DNA from 3 places in the Vibrio sp. R11-SG3-ISO3-SZ genome. Region 3 is predicted to be linked to each of the others. Evidence: predicted binding sites of a transcription regulator. Region 3 holds the regulator's gene; each other region holds the start of a gene.
What was found. The regulator CRP, encoded in region 3, controls carbon source genes, mostly activating them, when cyclic AMP is high. The targets are predictions, from matches to a motif close to TGTGANNNNNNTCACA.
Positions count from the first base shown of each region.

Region 1: the regulator CRP is predicted to act here: its motif matches at 5,207-5,222, upstream of udp (uridine phosphorylase).
Region 2: the regulator CRP is predicted to act here: its motif matches at 5,822-5,837, upstream of AC6R1O_RS17405 (NupC/NupG family nucleoside CNT transporter).

Region 1 covers NZ_JCBDGX010000066.1:756-8,470, reverse strand. Annotated here, with positions in the region: gene apbC (iron-sulfur cluster carrier protein ApbC) at 1-863, opposite strand, end outside; gene metG (methionine--tRNA ligase) at 1,086-3,161, shown strand; gene AC6R1O_RS08635 (hypothetical protein) at 3,368-4,180, shown strand; gene udp (uridine phosphorylase) at 4,346-5,104, opposite strand; gene AC6R1O_RS08625 (CBS domain-containing protein) at 5,405-5,821, opposite strand; gene moaE (molybdopterin synthase catalytic subunit MoaE) at 6,245-6,703, opposite strand; gene moaD (molybdopterin synthase sulfur carrier subunit) at 6,706-6,951, opposite strand; gene moaC (cyclic pyranopterin monophosphate synthase MoaC) at 6,944-7,426, opposite strand; gene moaB (molybdenum cofactor biosynthesis protein B) at 7,436-7,715, opposite strand, start outside.
Region 2 covers NZ_JCBDGX010000155.1:16,906-24,620, forward strand. Annotated here, with positions in the region: gene deoD (purine-nucleoside phosphorylase) at 1-140, opposite strand, end outside; gene AC6R1O_RS17385 (phosphopentomutase) at 237-1,457, opposite strand; gene deoA (thymidine phosphorylase) at 1,524-2,852, opposite strand; gene deoC (deoxyribose-phosphate aldolase) at 2,939-3,715, opposite strand; gene AC6R1O_RS17400 (XapX domain-containing protein) at 3,978-4,148, opposite strand; gene AC6R1O_RS17405 (NupC/NupG family nucleoside CNT transporter) at 4,414-5,676, opposite strand; gene AC6R1O_RS17410 (TatD family hydrolase) at 5,882-6,655, opposite strand; gene AC6R1O_RS17415 (DUF5363 family protein) at 6,655-6,822, opposite strand; gene yaaA (peroxide stress protein YaaA) at 6,872-7,645, opposite strand.
Region 3 covers NZ_JCBDGX010000050.1:42,469-50,183, forward strand. Annotated here, with positions in the region: gene AC6R1O_RS06865 (SLBB domain-containing protein) at 1-989, opposite strand, end outside; gene AC6R1O_RS06870 (capsule assembly Wzi family protein) at 1,023-2,369, opposite strand; gene AC6R1O_RS06875 (phosphoribulokinase) at 2,695-3,564, shown strand; gene crp (cAMP-activated global transcriptional regulator CRP) at 3,822-4,454, shown strand; gene AC6R1O_RS06885 (DUF1338 domain-containing protein) at 4,612-5,403, opposite strand; gene astD (succinylglutamate-semialdehyde dehydrogenase) at 5,523-6,980, opposite strand; gene astA (arginine N-succinyltransferase) at 7,040-7,715, opposite strand, start outside.

The sequences.
Region 1 (7,715 bases), on a different contig from region 3:
ATTTTCTCTGCGCCGCCTGCGCCAAAGATGTGCTCACGCTCACCACAATGAGAACAGATATGGTAGCTCATGTTCTCGACCAAGCCGACAACCGGCACCTCTACTTTATTGAACATCGCCGCACCTTTACGTGCATCGGCGAGCGCTAAATCTTGCGGTGTGGTGACAATCAAAGCACTGGTGACAGGGATTTGCTGCGCCAGCGTCAGTTGAATATCCCCCGTACCCGGCGGCATATCGACCACTAAATAGTCCAAATCTGGCCATTCGGTCTCATTCAACAGCTGAGCTAACGCCTTAGAGGCCATCGGCCCACGCCAAATCGCGGCTTCGTCTTTGGAGACCAGATAACCGATAGATTGCGTCACGATGCCGTGCGCCTTGATAGGTTGCATCCACTTGTTGTCTCTCACTTGTGGCTTAGCGTCTTGCTGACCAATCATCATCGGCACCGATGGCCCATAAATATCCGCATCCAACAAACCGACGTTGGCACCTGTTGCGGCCAGCGCCAACGCCAAGTTGACCGACGTTGTTGATTTTCCCACACCGCCTTTGGCTGAGGTTACGGCAAGGATATTTTTCACGCCTTTCACTTCCGCGCTCACATGAGTGCTGAGCGGTTTCACATCGATTTGGATAGAATACGGGAAACGCTGGATTTGACCGCGCTCTATCTGACCTTCAATCCAAGTAGTGAGTTCACTAGGCAAAGAGCGCGAAGAAAACGGCAGTCGAATCTGACATTGGTCGGCGGCGACATGAACGAGATGTGGCGTTGAGGCCCAATCGGCCACAAGCTGTGGATGTTGAAACTGATTAAGCCAGTCGCATAGCGCTTGCTTGGAAGTAAACTGCTGCATGAATGCTCCTTGTTATAAGACCCACTGAACTGGCAGAGGGCGCGCAGAAAACACACGCTCTTTGTACAGAAGGATAGCACCGCACATGCTATCACTCCCGAGGTCCTGACAGAACCCTGAAAAAACTGGGTGTTTGAGCAACTAGATACCTTGGAGTCACTGGTGGGATAAGGTAGTATTACCGTCTATTTTTTCCTACACCTTAAGAAGCGAATATTAAGTATGGCAAACGATCCAAGAACCCTTGATCCAAGGAAACTGCTGGTAACTTGTGCCCTTCCGTACGCTAACGGTTCGATTCACCTAGGTCACATGCTTGAGCACATTCAAGCCGATATCTGGGTACGCTACCAACGCCTACGTGGCAACACTGTAAACTTCATCTGTGCTGACGATGCTCACGGCACGCCAATCATGCTAAAAGCACAACAGATGGGGATGACACCAGAAGAGATGATCGCTGCCGTAAGTGAAGAGCACCAAAAAGACTTCGCTGGCTTCGATATTAGCTTTGATAACTACCACAGCACACACTCAGAAGAGAACCGTGAGCTAGCGTCACACATCTACTTAGAGCTAAAGAAAAACGGCTTTATTTCTAGCCGTACCATTTCTCAACTGTTTGACCCTGAGAAAGAGATGTTCCTTCCGGACCGTTTCGTAAAAGGGACCTGTCCGAAGTGTAAATCCGAAGACCAGTACGGTGATAACTGTGACAACTGTGGCGAAACCTACAGCCCAACGGAACTGATTGATCCTAAATCAGCGGTCTCAGGCGCGACGCCCATCATGAAAGATTCTGAGCACTTCTTCTTCGACTTGCCTCAGTTCGAAAGCATGCTGAAAGAGTGGACACGTTCTGGTTCTCTTCAAGCTGAAACCGCCAACAAGATGCAAGAATGGTTTGAGTCAGGCCTGCAGCAGTGGGATATTTCACGTGACGCCCCTTACTTTGGCTTCGAGATCCCAGGTGAAAAAGACAAGTTCTTTTATGTTTGGCTAGATGCGCCAATTGGCTACATGGGCTCGTTCAAAAACCTGTGTGACAAGCGTGATGATCTCGACTTCGACGAGTACTGGAAAAAAGACAGCACAACTGAGCTTTATCACTTTATTGGTAAAGACATTGTTTACTTCCACTCTCTGTTTTGGCCAGCGATGCTTGAAGGCAGCGGTTTCCGCAAACCAGACAACGTATTCGTCCACGGCTACGTAACGGTTAACGGCGCGAAGATGTCTAAGTCTAAAGGCACCTTCATCAAAGCAGCTACTTACCTAGATCACCTAGATCCAGAGTGCCTACGTTACTACTACGCAGCGAAGCTCAACAGCCGCATCGATGACCTCGACCTCAACCTTGACGACTTCACTCAGCGCGTGAACGCTGACGTCGTGAACAAGATTGTTAACCTAGCATCACGTAACGCAGGCTTCATCAGTAAGCGCTTTGACGGCAAGCTTTCAGCACAGTTTGCAGAGCCAGAACTATACAACGAGTTCGCGGCAGCGGCTTCTCGCATCGCAGAGCTTTATGAGAGTCGTGAATTTGGTCGCGCAATCCGCGAAATCACGGCCCTTGCTGACAAAGCAAACCAATACGTCGATGAGAAAGCGCCGTGGGTGATTGCGAAAGAAGAAGGTAAAGACCAAGAGCTGCAAGACATCTGCTCTGTAGGTATCAACCTATTCCGCGTATTGATGACGTACCTAAAACCTGTGATGCCTGCGCTCGCTGCACGCACTGAAGCCTTCCTAAACGAAGAGCTGACATGGGAAGGGGTCGCGTCACCGCTGACCGATCACGAAATCACTAAGTTCAAAGCGCTGTTCAATCGCATTGATCCGAAGAAAGTGGAAGCGATGGTGGAAGCGTCTAAAGAAGACGCGGCAGCCGAAGTGGCAGCGAAGGAAGCAGCAGAAGCGGCGAAGCACCAAGCGAGCCAAACTGAGCTGGATAAAGATCCTATCGCCGATGAGATTGAATTTGATGCATTCGCCGCAGTGGACATGCGTATCGCTCGTATCATCTCTTGCGAAGAAGTGCCAAAAGCCAACAAACTGCTTAAGTTCCAGCTCGATATCGGCGGTGAAACTCGTCAAGTCTTCTCTGGTATTAAGTCTGCTTACAAACCCGAAGAGCTTGAAGGCAAACTCACCGTGATGGTTGCGAACCTTAAGCCGCGTAAGATGAAATTTGGTATGTCGGAAGGCATGATCCTAGCAGCAGGTCCTGGTGGCAGCGAGCTATGGATTCTTGAGCCTCATGAAGGCGCACAGCCAGGTATGCGCGTGATGTAATCACCAGGCTCGTATCACTCATCCCCGCGTGACACCGTCCGCGGGGATTTTTTGTGCCCTCAATCACAATATTAGGGCTTACTTTGCACCAAAACCGTTCAACCCCTTCGCCCTCAAGAATGTAACCTACTGTATTTAAACAACTTATAAGTTGGCACTGTTCCTGCTCTACCCACTTAGTAGTAGGCGAGTACAAGGAGTACGTTATGTTTGTGTTGATCTCAGTGGTTCTATCGATAGCCGTATTGGCTGTCATGCTTTACTTCTCTAAAAAGCGTCAAAGCACTTTAGAGCGCAAGTTTGAAACACTGATCTTGCTGCGACAGGTGATGTTGCTTAGCCGCAAACATCGTAGCGCGACCCACTTGGCGTTAACCAAGGAGGTGACGGATAGTGAGCTGGAAGAAATTGAAGCGCTCTACGATCAAATGGTCGATATCACCAATGGCTTGGTGGCCAATGCACCCTTTGACAACAAACCCATGTACCGAATTTTCCAATTAAAACTCAAAGGCATGCATAAAGAGTGGCAAGACAGAACCGTGATTCGCAACCAAGTCATCCACGGTAAAACCATTCGTCACTGCATGTTCTTGATGGATGAAGTCGCGATTGCATGGTTGATTGAGTCTGAGCGTGAAGATCTCAGTGATGAGTACCACATGAACTGGCAACAAATCCTCGACAGTATGGAAGTGCTGACTCAACTGCGTTTGTGCATTCCAGAAATCGATACTATTGATGGTCGCTTGCGCGTTAAATACTATTGCGACAAAACACGTCGTAAACTTAACCAACTGTCGATTATCAGTCCATTGAGTGTTGCCTCGCCAGCCAGCAGTGCCGCGATGCGTGACCTGACTGAAATCGCCATTAGCGAGGAGCTAGATTGGACAGAAGAAGCCTTGTATGAACTGACCAGTGACGTGTCTGCGGTCATCTCGCAAGTCTATGACCAAGTGTTATCGGACATGACGGAAACACTCTATCTGCCACTTCCTCGAGTAGCGATAGCGTGAACTGCTAGCGATACACGTTTTAGCAAAATCTATTGTTGCCAATCTATTGTAAATAAATAAAACGGCCAGGTGATAAGACCTGGCCGTTTTCATCATTGTTTGCTTAACGCGAATATGCGCTAAAGACTCTGATACTTAGATCATTTTAACTTAGAACATTGTTACTTAGAGCATTTTGCGCGCCGCTTCGACGACAACTTTAATCGAGCGTGCTTCGGTTTCTTTTAGCGTAGAGTGATCAGGGATCTCTTTTTGAGTTCGGTTGATGATGACACCTGCCACACAACCTGCTTTTAGGCCAGAGCTTGCACACATCGTCAATAAGGTCGCTGACTCCATCTCGAAGTTCAGTACGCCCATATCTTGCCACTCTTTCATCGAGCCTTGGAAACGTTTCACCACGCGACCTGAGAAGGTATCGTAACGCTCTTGACCAGGGTAGAAGGTATCACTGGAAGCCGTGACACCCATGTGAACCGTTGCACCTGTCTCTTCTACCGCCGCTTTCATCGCTGTTGCCACATCAAAATCAGCCACCGCTGGGAACTCCATAGGCGCGAAATGCAGACTGGCACCATCGAGACGCACAGAGCCGGTTGAAACAATCATATCGCCAACATTCACATGCGGTTGGATTGCACCAGTGGTACCAACACGTAGGAAGGTACGCACACCACACTGCGCTAACTCTTCAACCGCAATAGAAGTCGATGGGCCACCAATACCGGTTGAACACACAACAACAGGCTTGCCCTCTAATTCAGCGCGGTACAGCGTGTATTCGCGGTGACTGGCGAGAAAGACGGGATTATCCATCTCTTCAGCAATTTTTTGCACACGTGCAGGATCGCCAGGGATGATCGCGAGTGTCGCACCAGCAAGATCATCTTTCGTAACACCAAGGTGGAAAACAGCTTGAGACATAGGGGAGGCTCCTTATAGTGACAGGCTCATCGAATGGGTGGCGGCCTGTTCTTACATTTGTTTAGGTACCCGGCTACTCTAACCAAGTCAGCAGCAATATAGAGTGATTTAGATCACATATAATAGAGCAACAAAACATTCAATTTCACAACAAACCGTTTTGCATCACACTTTAATGCGCAATATCGTCAATTTTGCACATAAAATCGCCGTTTGATCTCACGTTTTCTCATCGCTACGGCCATCACCCCGAGGTCGACAGCGATGCCTCCGAGAGCGAAATAAACGGCGAGACGTAAATTAAACCGGATGCTTAAAGCAATCGTTGATGGTTTTACCGATCGCGCGTAATACATCTCTTCTCGTGATGATCCCAACCAATCGACCATTATCAATGACAGGGTAGACCTTAGGTTTACCGACCTTCATCATATCCGCTAACTCGATAATAGAGGTCTCAGGAGTCACTGAAAGTACCTCCTTGCTCATACAGTCCGATACGATATGGGTATCTTGGCAGTAGTAACTCACCTTGATGAGCTTATCCAACAGGTCTTGGCCCGAGAGAAAACCAATCACTTTTTTGCTCTCGTCAATCACGGGCCCACCGAGATAATTTGAGTTCATCACCTTTTCAAGCGCCGCACTCAACGACATATTGGGGGTAAATGTCACCGCTTGTAACGTCATATAGTCTCTGACCTTTAATGATTCCATCTGCGTCTCCTTGTCCGTGCTCTGGGCGGGTCATACTATATATTGTCGTCTAATTTCTTGATTTCACAAATGGCGCTGCGCATTTTTCCACCGACCCTCAACTTAATGACTAAACTGTAATTAGTGATAGCGATGGAGAGGTATGAGCCCGTGAACTCAACGTTGACTGAATTGATGAAAGTGACCCCCGCGTTGATGCATACGGTGTTTGCCTCTTTGCCTGAGCCGACCTTTTTAATCAGCAAAACGGGCGTCTATGTGGAGGCGTGGGGTGGACGCGATACGACGCGTCACCATGAACCAAGATCATTGCCGGGCTGGACCAGTACCAAGTACTTCCAGCTGACAAAGCGCTGTTCTTTGCCAAAAAACAGCGCCGGGGTACGATTCATCAAATCAATCAGTGGTAGAGCAAGGCATCAACTAAGGTTGTTGCCAGCGCTGTGCGGCTTGCGCATCGGACTCACGCGATTCCACCCAACGCGTATCGGTTGTCGTGCGCTCTTTTTTCCAAAACGGCGCTTGTGTCTTGAGGTAGTCCATCACAAATTCGCACGCTTCAAACGCGGCTTTGCGATGCGCACTCGTTACACCGACAAACACAATTTGATCGCCAATATCAAGATCGCCAATACGATGGATCACACGCACACAATCCAGCGGCCAACGCGCCAATGCGCTGTCGCAAATCTTTTGCAGCGATGACTCCGTCATTCCTGGGTAATGTTCAAGGGTAAGACCGGTCACTTGGTCGCCCAAGTTCATGTCCCTAACCTTGCCGACAAAGGTCACCACTGCGCCAATACTGGCGTCTTGCGCCAACTGACCATACTCCTCACCGACATCAAAATCATCCGCTTGAACAGAGATACGCACCGTCATCGTTAGCCCCCTGTTACTGGCGGGAAAAAGGCCACTTCATCGCCATCTTTCAGCGGATGGGTAAGCGGCACAATTGCTTGATTCACCGCTGCGAGCAGTTTACCCGCTTCGAGTGCGAGAGACCATTTGCCCTCTTGCTGCGCAAGATGCGCACGCAATGACTCTACGGTGTCAAATTGGTCAGGGAGCGTTAATGTATCAACGCCAACCAACTCGCGCGTTTGCGCAAAAAACAATACGTTAATCATAATCCACCTTGAAATGCCCGGATTTTCCGCCCGTTTTCTCCAAAAGCCGCACCGAACCGATCACTATGTCTTTTTGCACCGCTTTACACATGTCGTAGATGGTCAGCGCCGCCACTGAAGCCGCGGTCAATGCTTCCATCTCCACACCGGTTTTGCCGGCGAGCTTGCACACCGACTCGATGCGCACCTGACTCTTTTCGGTCAGCGCTTCCAACTGTACTTCCACTTTGGACAGGAGCAGCGGGTGGCATAACGGAATCAAGTCCCAGGTTTTTTTCGCGGCTTGAATACCGGCAATACGAGCGGTGGCAAACACGTCACCTTTGTGATGCTCTCCAGAGAGAATCAGTTGCAGCGTCTCTGGCGCCATGTGAACAAAAGCTTCAGCGCGCGCCTCGCGCACTGTGTCTGCTTTGCTCGACACATCGACCATATTCGCTTCACCCGAAGCATTGATGTGAGTCAGTTCACTCATGCGATCCCCTTATACCGATAAGTGAGGCATAAAGTTACAAGGACGATGGCTGGCATCCAACTGCTGCTTGATGATCTTAGTCCAGCCTGTGCGACACGCGCCTGTCGAACCCGGCATGGCAAAAATCACGGTGTGATTGGCAAAGCCAGCAATGGCACGTGACTGAATCGTTGAAGTGCCGATTTCTTCAAAAGAGACCATGCGAAATAGCTCGCCAAACCCTTCCACTTCTTTATCAAACAGAGGCTTCAGTGCTTCAGGCGTACTATCGCGAGAAGTAAACCCCGTA
Region 2 (7,715 bases), on a different contig from region 3:
AACATATTACGCACATCACACACTTGAACGACATCATCGAGGAAGGTTTCCGCGATGTATTTTGCACGTAGTGGGTCACCTGGCATCAATACGACGTCAGCAAATGCCCCCATTTCTGCGTTAATATGTGGAGTTGCCATAATTCAATGTCCTTAGTTGAAACGAATGAAATAAAGCAGAGGTGAGCAGCTATCGCTTGCAACCTCTGCGTGAGAGTCAGGGAAAAACCGCCTCTTTTAGAGGAAGTTCTTACCGTAATCCATTGGCGAAGTGCCAAAATAGCTCGCGAGCGTTTGGCCGATATCGGCAAATGACTCGCGGCGACCCAATGACCCAGCCGGCACTTTTTGCCCGTAGACAATCACAGGAATGTGCTCACGGGTATGATCGGTTCCTGGCCAAGTGGGATCGCAGCCGTGGTCCGCCGTCAGAATCAGCACATCGTCTTCCTGCATCAGTGCCATCACTTCGTTGATGCGACCATCAAAGTATTCCAATGCCGCCGCATAACCTGCAACATCACGGCGGTGGCCGTAGGCAGAATCAAAGTCAACGAAGTTGGTGAACACTATGGTGTTGTCCTGTGCGGCTTTGATTTGCTCAAGAGTCGCTTCAAACAAAGCAGGAATACCCGTGGCTTTCACTTTTTTGGTGATGCCACAGTTGGCGTAGATGTCGGCAATCTTACCAATCGAGACCACTTCTCCTTGCTTCTCTTCAACCAGTTTTTGCAACACGGTCGCAGATGGCGGTTCAACAGAGAGATCGCGACGATTACCCGTACGCTCAAATTGACCTTTACCCGGACCAATAAATGGACGCGCAATGACGCGACCAATGTTGTAGTCTTCAAGCTCTTCACGAGCGATTTGGCAAAGCTCAAGCAATCTATCAAGACCAAACGTCTCTTCATGGCAGGCGATTTGGAATACCGAATCAGCCGACGTATAGAAGATAGGTTTGCCGGTTTTCATGTGCTCTTCACCAAGATCATCGAGCACTTGCGTGCCTGATGCATGGCAGTTGCCAAGAAATCCATCTAAACCCGCACGCTCAAGAATGCGATCCGTCAGCGCTGACGGGAAGCTGCTCGATTTGTCGCTAAAGTAGCCCCAATCAAACAGAACGGGTACACCTGCGATCTCCCAGTGACCCGATGGGGTATCTTTACCGGAAGAGAGCTCTGCCGCATGACCGTAGGCACCGATAACCTCTGCGTTATCATCAAGCCCCGGAGCAAAGCGTCCGGTTGATTCTTTATGCGCCATCGCCAAGCCAAGCTTAGACAGGTTCGGCAGGCGCAACGCACCTTGGCGTTGCTCGTTGTCCGCTAGGCCTTGCTCACACTGATCCGCAATATGACCCAGTGTGTCGGAGCCCACATCGCCAAACTTATCCGCATCCGCCGTCGCGCCGATACCGAATGAGTCTAGGACTAAAATAAATGCTCTTTTCATTGCGTATTCCTTTCGCCCACTCAGCTACTGTGTGCCTGAATGGGCCTAATGTAATGATGTCGTCGATTAAATGTCTTCTGCGCGAATCTGACGGTAAACCTCAGGGGTTGGGGTGTATTCACCACCAATTTTGATTGCACTGCGCAGCGCCTGCGCGGCCTCTTCCCACTGAGCCTCATTGCGTGCATGAATGACGGCAAGAGGTTGTTCGCTGCTAGCGATCTCACCGAGGCGAATAAATTGATCAAAGCCCACGGCGTAATCAATCTTGTCGCTGGCCACGCGGCGTCCGCCGCCCATGGCAACCACCGCCATCCCAATCGCGCGTGTATCCATCGCCGAAACGACACCGGACTCTTGCGCGTAAACCGGTTTAATGATGTCCGCTTTTTCTAGGTATTGCTCATAGTTCTCAACAAAATCCGCTGGGCCACCCAGGCCTGCCACCATTTTGCCAAAACACTCTGCCGCTTTACCGTTATCGAGTACCTTCATTAATTTAGCGCGCGCGTCTTGTGTGTCGTCGGCTAAATTTCCGAGCACCAGCATTTCTGCACAAGAGGCCAGCGTCACTTCAAGAAGGCGTGGATTGCGATATTCACCCGTTAGGAAGCGCACCGCTTCGCGCACTTCCACGGCGTTTCCAGCAGACGAGGCGAGGACCTGGTTCATGTCCGTCAAAATTGCGGTGGTTTTGGTGCCCGCACCATTGGCCACCGCGACAATAGACTTAGCCAACTCTTCTGAGGCTTCATACGTTGGCATAAAGGCGCCCGAGCCAACTTTCACGTCCATCACCAAAGACTCAAGACCCGCTGCGAGTTTCTTAGACAGGATGGACGCTGTGATCAAGGAGATGTTATCGACCGTCGCAGTAATGTCACGCGTCGCGTAAACACGCTTATCAGCCGGTGCTAGATCGCCGGTTTGACCGATGATCGCCACCCCTGCCTCTTTGGTCACTTGACCAAACACCTCATTACTTGGCGTGATGTTGTAGCCGGGAATCGATTCCAGTTTGTCCAGTGTGCCACCGGTATGACCGAGGCCACGCCCCGAGATCATAGGAACAAAACCGCCACAGGCAGCGACCATTGGCCCTAACATCAGCGAGGTCACATCACCCACACCACCGGTGGAATGCTTATCGACAATCGGGCCATCAAAGTTCATGTGGCTCCAGTCGATCACCATGCCAGAGTCACGCATCGCACAAGTCAGTGCAATGCGCTCGGGCATGGTCATTTCATTGAAGAAAACCGCCATCGCAAACGCCGCTATCTGACCTTCAGATACGCTGTCGTTTGCAACGCCTTGGATAAAAAAGTTAATTTCGTCTGCGGTGAGCACTTCACCGTCACGTTTTTTACGAATAATTTCTTGTGGTAAGTACATTAGAGCCTCCCACGCATTGAATGCGGTGGTAATAAGGTAAAGAGGTAAGGTGGCGCACAACGCGCCACCGAACAAACCGACGTCGCTTAGTAAGCGCTTGGATCCGCCGTTTCGTCTGTTACTTCTAATGTATTGAGTAGGTTTGTCAGCAGGCTAGACGCACCAAAGCGGTAGTGACGCGCATCGACCCAGTTGTCGCCTAGGATCTCATCGGCCATCGCTAGGTACGCGGCAGCATCTTCTGCGGTACGTACGCCGCCTGCAGGTTTGAAGCCAACGGTCTCAGCCACACCCATATCGCGGATAACTTCGAGCATCATGCGAGCGTATTCAGGTGTTGCATTCACCGGCACTTTGCCTGTTGAGGTTTTAATAAAATCAGCGCCTGCTTTGATGCAGATTTCTGACGCTTTCTTGATTAGCGCTTCTTCTTTCAGCTCACCAGTTTCGATGATCACTTTGAGCAAGATATCGCCACACGCTGCTTTACATTGCTTCACCAATTCGAAGCCCACTTCCTCATTGCCCGCCATCAGTGCGCGGTATGGGAACACCACATCGACCTCATCAGCACCATAAGCCACAGCAGCTTTGGTTTCCGCTACCGCAATCTCGATATCGTCATTGCCGTGTGGGAAGTTCGTTACCGTTGCGATACGAACGTCAGGTGTGCCTTGCTCACGAAGGGTCTTCTTAGCAATAGGAATAAAGCGAGGGTAAATACAGATGGCAGCTGTGTTACCTACCGCTGATTTTGCATCATGACACAGTGAAATAACTTTCGCGTCAGTGTCATCGTCATTCAGCGTAGTTAGGTCCATAAGTTTTAGTGCACGTAGTGCAGCTGCTTTTAAATCGCTCATTTCTATCTCCGATCAATATTCAAAAAGTTCACCGCCTTAATCCCTATGATTAAGGTGTAATCATTAATGAACGGACTTGGTTCCTTGAAGACTTGCTACATACAGCGAACATGTACCAATTGCTATCCTTGTCACCGCACAGTACCAATTTGGTCTATGGCACAACAATCTGCGATTGCGGTGTCTAACGTGTCTAGGCGCTTTGTGACGCCTCAGGCAACCGATGTTGCCGCGCTAATCATACTCCTTGTATTAATTAGCGTTAACTAAAAAACCTTTCAATGATCCATTGAAAGGTTACACCACCAAGATAAACGCCCACAATTCCCATCACTCCCGGTAATACTGGAGGTGCTGGAATGGGCAGCTTGATGGCGGAAAACAGGATTCCGACAACAAAGCCCGCTAAGGTCGCGAGAATCACATCATTCATCAGTTTAGGCCTATTTTCTTTACACCTATACAGTATAGATATTTATCGCAAAACTGTAGTCGCACACAGAGCGCAAACGGTTTGTATCTCAAAAAAGATCCGGCTTAACGATTGCTGAGTTTTATCCACTGCACAAACGTTATGAATCTTGTTGTCTGGAAATACTCCAGACCTTTAAACAACGAAAAAACCCCGTAGTACATAGCAAGCTATGCAACTACGGGGTCTTATAAAACGGCGTCTATATAATCTATCGCTTCTTAAATTAGAAAGATAGGAAGAAGCCAGCGATGGTTGCTGCCATCAAGTTAGACAGAGTACCTGCTGCGACCGCTTTCACACCCATACGAGCGATGTCGTGACGACGGTTTGGCGCTAGACCACCTAGACCACCTAGTAGAATCGCAATTGAAGAAAGGTTTGCGAAACCACATAGCGCGAACGAGATGATAGCGGCTGTCTTAGTCGACATCACTTCACCGGTTGCTGGTACAACTTGAGCTGCATCACCAACGTAAGGAACGAAGTTTAGGTAAGCAACGAATTCGTTCACCACCAGTTTCTGACCGATGAATGAACCCGCTAGCGTCGCTTCTTCCCAAGGCACACCAATTAGGAATGCAAGTGGTGAGAAGATGTAACCTAGAAGAATTTCTAGTGTCAGTTCAGGCATACCGAACCAACCGCCAACGCCACCTAGGATGCCGTTGATAAGAGCAATAAGGCCGATGAACGCAAGTAGCATTGCACCAACGTTAAGCGCAAGCTGTAGACCGACAGACGCACCGCCAGCTGCTGCATCGATAACGTTAGCAGGCTTGTCGTCACCACCGTCGATGTCCGCGCCTAGATCGTCATTTGGCGTGTCAGTTTCAGGTTTGATGATTTTAGCGAACAGTAGACCACCTGGTGCTGCCATGAATGATGCAGCAACAAGGTACTCTAGAGGTACACCCATTGAAGCGTAACCAGCAAGTACACCACCTGCTACAGACGCTAGACCACCACACATCACTGCAAATAGCTCAGACTGAGTCATTTTAGGTACAAACGGACGAACCACAAGTGGTGCCTCAGTTTGACCTACGAAAATGTTCGCTGCTGCAGACATAGACTCGGCACGTGATGTACCCAGTGCTTTTTGTAGACCGCCACCAAGAATCTTGATAACCCACTGCATCACACCGATGTAGTAAAGTACAGAAATTAGCGCAGAGAAGAAGATTAGCGTTGGTAGTACTTGGAAAGCAAAGATGAAACCGATACCGTCAACTGAGAAGTTAACTAGGCTGCCGAATAGGAAACCAGTACCGTCTTTACCGTAGTCGATCACGTTTTGTACACCAGCTGAGAAACCAGCTAGAAGATCACGACCCCATGGTACGTACAGAACGAAACCACCGATGATGAATTGGATAGCAAAAGCGCCACCCACAGTTCTTAGATTGATAGCTTTGCGGTTATCAGACAGTAGAAGCGCGATAGCGATCAAAACTGCCATACCGACTAGGCTCATAAACAGGCTCATAGTTTATGACTTCCTTATTAAGTTATTTGTTGGCGTGTTACAAAATGGAGCTCAAAAGCACGGGCAATTATACTCATCCGTCCACCGATAAAGTAATGCCGCGTTCACAGTTTCTGATAAGATTCACCACTTGTTCACTCGTAAGTGTGACAATAGTCACAACCAAAGTTTACAGAAATCATAAAAAGCACATTTTATTTAGAATTCATTCACAAATAGACAGTGCCAAAAAGCTGTTTTTCCAAACGTTTTCCGCAACCGTTTGCTCACAACTCTGCTTCAGTTGCGCCAATGTCGTTAACACTTGGGGTAAACGCTTAGGATGATTGGCTTGGCCTTGATACCCTGACAACGGCATGTCTGGCGCGTCGGTTTCCAAAACAAGATGGTCGATGGGCACCTGCGTCACCGCTTGACGCGTCTTATTCGCTCTTGGGTAGGTAATCACTCCGCCCACACCGATGTAGAAACCGAGCTCAACAAATTGCATCGCTTGCTGATAGCTGCCGGAAAACCCATGCAAAATCCCACCGTAGTGAAAACGGTGCTGTTTAAGCAGTTGCAACAAGCGGTGATAGTTTTTTCGCCCGTGAAGAATCAAGGGCCGCCGCAGGTTCTTGGCCACGCTGATCTGCGCCTCAAACACCGCTTCTTGTCGCTGCGCGTCGACATCGATCATGGCGTCTAAGCCGCACTCTCCGACCGCGACACACACTGAGCCTGCCGACTCACATTGAGCTTCTAGGCGACTGACCTCAATCAATGAGTCGGTGTGAACAAAATAGGGATGGCACCCCAAACTGACGTACAAGCTCGTGTGCTGGTGAGATAGCGCAATAAGATCGCTCCAATTGCTTTCGCCAATCGCAGGAACAAGAAAACGCTCGACTCCTTGCTCACTGGCTTCTTGCAATGTTGCCCCCAATTGAGCCTTAAATGGGGCAAAATCGAGATGACAGTGAGTATCAAAAAGGCGCATTACTGCTGCGCCTTTGAAGTGGGTGATGAGGACGAAGTGGCAGCGTCGCTCTGCCTTGCATCATCAGATCGGTACGGCACGCAACTGCGCTTTTGCCCAGGAGTAAGGCCCATCGAGTGGCACCAAGCGTCGTAGCGCTCAAGCCAATGTTTTAATCTCTTCCACATGTGCATGACTCCCCTGCCCGATGCTAGCAACGATGACCACTCGCCTTCACTACTGCTCTTCACGTTTGAAGACTAACTCAGTCGCGCTCGACTCATCCTCAGCAAAGGTGTACCCCGCCGTGTTGAACTGGGTCAAATCCGCGACACTCTCGATGCGGTTTTCGATAATAAAACGCGCCATCATGCCGCGCGCTTTTTTGGCATAAAAGCTGATCACTTTATATTGGCCGTTTTTGCAGTCTTTAAACACCGGCGTAATCACCTGCGCATCCAAGTTCTTTTGCTTAACCGCCTTAAAATACTCATTGGAGGCTAGGTTGACCAAGACGTTGTCCCCTTGTTCGGTGATCGCTTGATTGAGCTTGTCGGTAATCACATTCCCCCAGAACTGATACAAGTTGGTGCCTTTCTCATTGGCAAGCTTAGTCCCCATTTCAAGACGGTATGGTTGCATCAGGTCAAGCGGCTTAAGCAGACCATAAAGGCCAGACAGCATACGTAAATGGCGCTGAGCGTACTCGAAATCCGCCTCTGTGAGTGTCTGGGCATCAAGACCTGTATAGACATCGCCTTTGAACGCCAAAATCGCTTGGCGGGCATTGTCGAGTGTGAATGTCTCGCTCCACTCTTGGAAGCGGCCAACGTTCAGATCGGCGATTTTGTCACTGACCTTCATCAAACTCGCCACATCGGCTGGCGTCAGTTTACGGCACACCTCAATCAACTGCTTGGAGTAGTCAATTAACTCAGGCTGTGTGTAGGTTTCGGTCACCAAGGGTGATTCGTAATCTAAGGTTTTCGCTGGAGAAACGACGATTAACATGACTTTACTCTTATTGATTGTTTACCTTAGGGTACAAAAAAAGCCGTGCAATGTCTGCACGGCTTTATGA
Region 3 (7,715 bases):
ACAATACCTTTTTGAGTTTGCTTTCGAATGGTGACAGCCGCAAGATAAGCGGTATTCACAGTCCCACCAGCATACGATACAACATCTTTTAATGCTGTTTCACCAACGATTTCATAGTGAGCCGGTCGTGTCACTTCACCACTTATCGTGATGTTAGACTGTTTTGTTGGGATAAAAAGGGTATCGCCTTTTTGCAAACGAACATCTTTACTTGAATCACCTTCAAGCAATAGCTTATACATATCTAATTGGGCAACGACTCTACCTTTTCGCTTTAAAAATATGGAGCGTAGTGAACCTGTTGGTTTCACACCTCCTGCCGCGATAATGGCTTGAGTCATTGTCGTGAGACCATTTACATTGTAAGCACCAGGCTGATTAGCCTCCCCCGTAATGTAAACTTGCATTAACCTCATGCTTCCCATGGACACGGTCACGTTGACACCGATGATCCGTTCTTCAATCAAAGCGCTGAGCTGCTCATCGACCTGCTTAAAAGATTTACCTGAAACACTAAAAGGGCCGATTTTAGGCAAGGTAATATGCCCACTTCTATCAACAACGAGAGAATATTGCTGATCTTCCTTACCAAACACATGTACCAAGAGCTCATCACCCGCACCCAAAACATAATCTGTGGGAATGGGAGTGTTGTCGAGCGTTACAAAACTTCCTGGGACTCCGTTCAATACGTCATACCCAAACAGAGGAAGCGACTGATCTTGCACTTCCACATTTTTTTTAACCTCAGCTTCGGGTTCACTTGGCTGTACTCTCACTGGCTGAGATACGACGTTAACTGACGCTGGAGCCTGTGATGAGGATTCAAGGAGCGACAAGTCAACCCCATACTGGCGTGCCAGTTGCTCCTGCTGAGATTTCGGTAGCTTCTTGAATTGTTCTATTTGAGCTGGTGTAGGCTGATTGGCCAATGAAACTTGACTAATCAAAGTAATGCCTAGTAGTACCAGGTAGTTAAACACCTTCATACAATTTTAGGTCCCTTGCAAACTAATGGTAGGTTAGTAACGATACTCATAACCAAATGAAAAAATAGGCTCATTGTTAGAATAGGTATCCGAGACTACGTCTCGATAGCCCACTCCCAAGTTAAACATCCCTTGCAGATAAGGGATGTAGTAGTCGGTTTTCATCACCCTCTCTTGACCGTTGCTCGAACCTGAATCTCGAGCAACGATACTTAGCCGATGATCATTGGCCAATTGAGCATAAACAGCGACAGATTGACTGTTTCCCCAACTCAATGAGGTCAAGTCACTGATTAACTCATACTCTTTGGGATGAAGTACTTTAACGTAAGCTTCGTCAACATGCTGACTCTCTAAAACCAACGTCCAATCAATATCAAGCAAACGTCTATGACCTTCCCACCCCACAACAAAAGACTGGGTCTCCTGTCCCAAGGAAACCTTTTGAAAGGACGCAAACATTGCATGACTGAGCTCAAACATTTTTGGAAGAGGAACATTGAAATCAATGCCAAATGAGCGGTACGAGGCGCTGGAATCGAAGTCAGTGGATTCGTGATAGTTCAATGACACTTCTGCAAAATTAAACGGTTTCATTGAAAAGCGGTTAGACCATAAGTAGTCCGCCTCACTATCCGTTTCAGAGATCACACTATCCAGTTGCCAATAGCCTAATAGTCCCTGATTGTTTGATACCCATGACACTGATAAAGAAGGCGTCGAATTCCCATATGTGCCTAATTGTAAATTATGTTGCCATGTCGGCCCCCACCAACGTTCAAGGTATCCCAATGCAACTAACGAGTAACCAACATTAAAGGCAATATACGAACCGCTAAAGTCAATATCTTGATCATACTCTATGGGTAGCAAATCTTGCTGGGATATCCTTTGGTTTACGTAGTTCAAGTTAAGCCTGTACGCAAAACGGTCATCTAGATGATTATAGCTAGAGTAAATTCCCCAACTATCACTATCATTAGCGCCATATCCTAAAGACACTAGCGGCCCTGTCTGGTACTTCACTTTCGACATGAATTTACCACGTCCATATTGCGCATTACTCATTGCATGCCGCAACTGTCGATTTGCTACTAAGGCTTGTTCATCTGATATATGATTGTTGGTGAGATCATCGCCGATGCTAAGCCAACGTAGAGGAAATGTACTAACGGGAGAGCTCATCAGGCCAATATTTGAGAGTTGATTGAGTGATGCTCTTAGGAAAGGGTCATGGGACTCTAGCCATGGTGACGCTTTTACACCAAAGGGAAGACAGAAAAGAGACAACACCCACATTAAACCGAAAAATACTTGCAGTGTTACCTCTGAAAACGTGTCTTTTATAAAGAGCCGACGTCCTAAACATCCATTTACCACAATTAGAACCTTTGATTCTCTTTGAATCCCACTGACATAACCTATAATTATTATTAGCTTATTAGAATTTTGGTTTTCGATGAAATGGTGAACTAGCTACAAATAAGCACGCCCGATCATACTGCATCAATCACAAAGATATGCAGTATATAGAGTATTAACATATCAATAAAGTACTTCCCTTCTCATTATACTACGTAGTTAAAATGCCACTTGCGAAAATAAGAATACTGACGAGTAGCAAACTGCTCAAGGGGCACACTCGCCTTCGTTTTGGTGATATAGTGCGAACATACAAGGACAGGTATTACACATAAGGTTTGTCATGTCAGCAAAACACCCCATTATTGCCGTAACGGGCTCTTCCGGTGCGGGCACAACCACGACCTCTGAAGCGTTTCGCAAAATGTTTAACATGATGCGCGTGAAACCGGCTTGGGTGGAAGGGGACAGTTTCCACCGCTTTACGCGCCCAGAAATGGATGTCGAGATCCGCAAAGCGCGCGAGCAAGGACGCCACATCAGCTACTTTGGTCCGCAGGCGAACGACTTCCCTGCGCTGTCTGAGTTTTTTAAGCAGTATGGCAATGAAGGCACAGGGCAAATTCGTCGCTACTTGCACACCTTCGATGAAGCCGTGCCCTACAATCAAATGCCGGGTACCTTCACGCCGTGGCAAGATTTGCCGGAAAATTCTGACATGCTGTTCTACGAAGGACTGCATGGCGGCGTGGTGGATGGTGAGGTCAACGTCGCCCAACACGTCGACTTTTTGATTGGCATGGTACCGATTGTGAACTTGGAGTGGATTCAAAAATTCGTCCGTGACACGCGCGATCGCGGTCACTCACGCGAAGCGGTAATGGACTCGATTGTCCGCTCGATGGATGACTACCTCAACTACATTACCCCGCAATTTTCGCGCACCCACATCAACTTCCAACGCGTGCCGACCGTCGATACGTCCAACCCACTTAACGCTAAAGGCATCCCAAGTTTGGATGAAAGCTTTGTAGTGATCCGCTTGCGCGGCATCAAACAGGTCGACTTCCCATACCTGCTCGCTATGATTGATGGCTCTTTCATGTCGCGCCACAACACTATTGTCGTGCCGGGGGGTAAGATGAGTTTTGCGATGGAGCTCATCGTCAGACCTATCCTACAGCAGCTTATCGAGACGGGTAAAATTGGCTAGCGATCAGTCCTAAGACCCGTTTACTTGTCATACCGTGATCATGTGCACATTTTTGCGTAAACAATCACCAACTTGACACGATTAAAATCAAGAAATCCCTTTTGAAAAAGGCTACTATTTGTAACCGAAACAAAGATGGCTTGCAGCATTGAATAAGTGCTCTTATCCTAAAAAGCCTTGTTCAAGGCTTCGCGCCTTTTACTGGCGCGACAAAAATGGAAAGCGGCAAGCGTACCCTGCAGAGGAAGTGAGATATTATGGTTCTAGGTAAACCTCAAACCGATCCAACATTAGAGTGGTTCCTGTCACATTGTCATATTCATAAGTACCCATCAAAAAGCACATTGATCCACGCCGGTGAGAAAGCAGAGACGCTTTACTACATCGTCAAAGGCTCTGTGGCGGTACTGATTAAAGACGAAGAAGGTAAGGAAATGATCCTTTCTTACCTAAACCAAGGTGACTTTATCGGTGAACTTGGTCTATTTGAAGAAGATCAAGAGCGTACCGCTTGGGTTCGCGCTAAATCACCTTGTGAAGTTGCAGAGATCTCATTCAAGAAATTCCGTCAGCTTATCCAAGTCAACCCTGACATCCTGATGCGTCTATCTGCGCAAATGGCAAGCCGCCTACAAGTGACGAGCCAAAAAGTCGGTGACCTCGCCTTCCTAGACGTGACAGGCCGCATCGCGCAGACGCTACTTAACCTAGCGAAACAGCCAGATGCCATGACGCACCCAGACGGCATGCAAATCAAGATCACGCGTCAAGAGATCGGTCAGATTGTCGGCTGTTCACGTGAGACCGTTGGCCGTATCTTGAAGATGCTTGAAGAGCAAAACCTGATCTCCGCCCACGGTAAAACCATCGTCGTCTACGGCACGCGATAGGGCATTAGAGGCGAGTTCCTAGTGGCTAGTTCCTAGAGAAAACCTTTAAAGATTAAGAAAGCCACCCTGTCTACCAGCGGTGGCTTTTTATTTACCAGTACCCAGTTCCCATCACCCATTTCACCAGCCCCTCTAGCAACTAGGAACTAGGCACTCCCTACCCATTCGTACTCTCAAATATCTTATCCGCTGACGCCGCGACAAACCCTGGGTAGAGCTCACCATTACTCATCGGATAGCGTTTGGCGAATTCGTAGAAGCCGCCTGGGATCACTTGCGTACCGTCACTAAAGCTCACCTCGACTTTGTCTGCCATGGTGGACGATTGCTCAAGCAATACCTCTGGTGAGCCTTTCACTTCGCCACCCGACTCATTGATGACAAAGCCCGCTTGGCGCAGGTGCTCATTCACCGCCGCGACCTCGTCAAATGCCTTGAGCTGATTAACGCTTACGGTGAAATGGTTGGCCCCATAGCCGTGCGCCGCAAGCCATGCTGCGTACTCACTCTCTTGGGCGAGGGTTTGAAAATCTTCATAGCTGAGATCCCACAAACGGCCCGCATACAAAAACTCATGGCTTTGCAGTGCGGATGCCTCCACTTGTGCCACCAGCTTGCTGACAATGCGTTGCAGCGGCGCTGAGCACTCTTCGACTTTCAGCTCACTGATGAACACTTTTGGCAACGTCGGATCGGCGTGCTCGTAGTGCTTGGCGACCAAGTGTTTGCTCTCAAACAGGTAGTCACCGCACGCTTGGTAACCTAGCGCAATAAATGGCGCAGCCAATGTCTCGATACCGAGCGGCGCAATGTTAAAGGTGCGCAGCGCAATATGGTCATTGATCAGCGGCTCATCTTCTTCTAAAAGCTGATGAACCTTGGCCGCTTGAGGACATAGACGGGAAATATAGTCTTGCCACAGTAAATCGAACAGTTGAGCAGGCGTCATAACGTCTCCATGTTAATCGTGAAGCTGAATCGTAAAGCTGGTTCTTTAAAAGAATGGCTTAATCACAAACCTAGCAATGAATCGAACACCTTGGGCTCCAAGCGAGCCCAAGGTGCGTCTTACAGTTCTACACCCGGGCTTAACGTCTCAGGCAGCAAGGTGTGCTCGCCTTCCATCGACGCCATAGGGTAAGCGCAATAATCCGCAGCGTAGTAAGCACTTGGGCGAAGGTTGCCCGAGGCGCCCGGTCCGCCAAACGGCGCATCGCCACTTGCCCCAGTTAATTGGCGGTTGCGATTGACGATCCCTGCACGAATGTGGTCAACAAAGTAGGCCCACTCATCATCATCGGTGGACACCAGCCCAGCAGAGAGACCAAAGCGGGTGTCATTGGCCAGCTCAACGGCGCGCTCAAGACCTTGATAACGCACCACTTGCAGCAGCGGGCCAAAATACTCTTCATCTGGCAGCGCTTCGATGGCCGTGACATCAATAATCCCCGGAGTGACAAACGCCGCCTCGCCCGCTTTCGCTTCCACCAAGCTCACACCACCAAGGCTCTGCAAGTTCGCCTGTGCGTTGAGGATAAAGTGTGCCGCAGCTTTCGAAATTTGTGGGCCCATAAAAGGCGCTGGCTCTGCAAACGGCTGATCGACGCGCAGCTTGCGTGTGGCCTCAACCAAGCGATTGACCAAGGCATCGCCTTTGTCGCCCACAGGCACATAGAGACGTCGCGCACAGGTGCAACGCTGCCCGGCACTGATAAAGGCCGATTGCAAAATGGTGTAGACCGTCGCGTCCAGCTCACCATAGTGCTCACTGATGACCATAGGGTTGTTGCCGCCCATCTCCAGTGCCAGCATCTTGTCTGGCTGACCGGCAAATTGGCGATGCAGCAGGTGACCTGTATTGGCGCTACCAGTAAACAGCAGGCCATCAATGCCTTTCGACTCTGCTAGCGCAATGCCCGTCTCTTTGCCCCCTTGGACTAAGTTGATCACGCCCGCAGGCAATCCCGCTTGTTGCCACAGCTTCATCGCTAGCTCACCGGTCAGCGGCGTTTGCTCTGACGGCTTGAACACCACGGTGTTGCCCGCCAGCAGCGCTGGGACAATGTGACCATTGGGCAAATGACACGGGAAGTTATACGGGCCAAACACCGCCATCACACCCAACGGGCGATGGCGCAGTACAATTTGGTTACCCGCCGCTTCACGGGTACTTTCGCCTGTGCGATCATGATAAGCGCGAATAGAGATGGCAATCTTGCCCGCCATGGCCGCGGCTTCTGTGCGCGTTTCCCACAACGGCTTGCCGGTCTCTTTAGCAATCACTTCGGCTATCTGCTCGCTGCTCTCTTTCACTTTTTCAGCAAACGCCAGCACGATGGCTTCGCGCTGCGCAAAGCTGAGTTTTTTCCATGTCTGAAAGGCGTTTCTCGCCGCGCTGACCGCCGCTTCGACTTGCGCGCTAGACGCGCTGTCACCCTGCCAAATGACCTCGTCATTGTACGGGCTGGTTGAATTCATCGGCTCGCCTTGTCCGGCCAGCCACTCTCCTGCAATCCAATGAGTCATGTTGTTTTCCTTGTCCAATTCTACTGCCAGTACTGGGCTGACTATCGCTGGGCTGACTATTACTGAGCCAGCATGCGCACGTAGTCACCATCGCCGACTTGCAGCGCGTTCGCCACCTCTGGCGCTAGGATGACCGAACCCGACTCTTTGTCGTACGCCGCTTTGGCGGCGGTGGCTCTGAAGTTCTCAAATGAGGTGTTAGCAATCAGGTAATCCTGAGAACTGGCGTGTTCAGAGATGCTCACTTTGGCTCGAAACGATTCTCGCACCGACTCAATATTGCGCACCTCACACTCAACCGTTGGGCCGCCGTCAAAAATGTCGACGTAGTTACGACAGGTGAAACCCTCTTTCTCTAGAAGGCGCAGCGCCGGCTTGGTGTTCTCGTGCACTTGGCCGATCACCGCTTGTGCCTCTTTACTGAGCAAGTTGATGTAAATCGGCAGCTTAGGCATCAAATCGGCAATGAAACCTTTTTTACCGATCCCGGTAAGATAATCCGCCATAGTGAAATCAATCGAGAAGAAGTGCTCTTGTAGCCATTGCCAAAATGGCGAGTTGCCGTTCTCATCAGAGACACCGCGCATCTCGGCAAACACCGTTGTCGAGAAGCGATGCGGATGCTCGGCCATCATCAAAAAACGACACTTCGACATCAAACGACCATTGAGCCCGCCACGGAAACTGGGTCTGAGGAATAGCGTACAAATCTCACTGCATCCGGTGTAGTTGTTG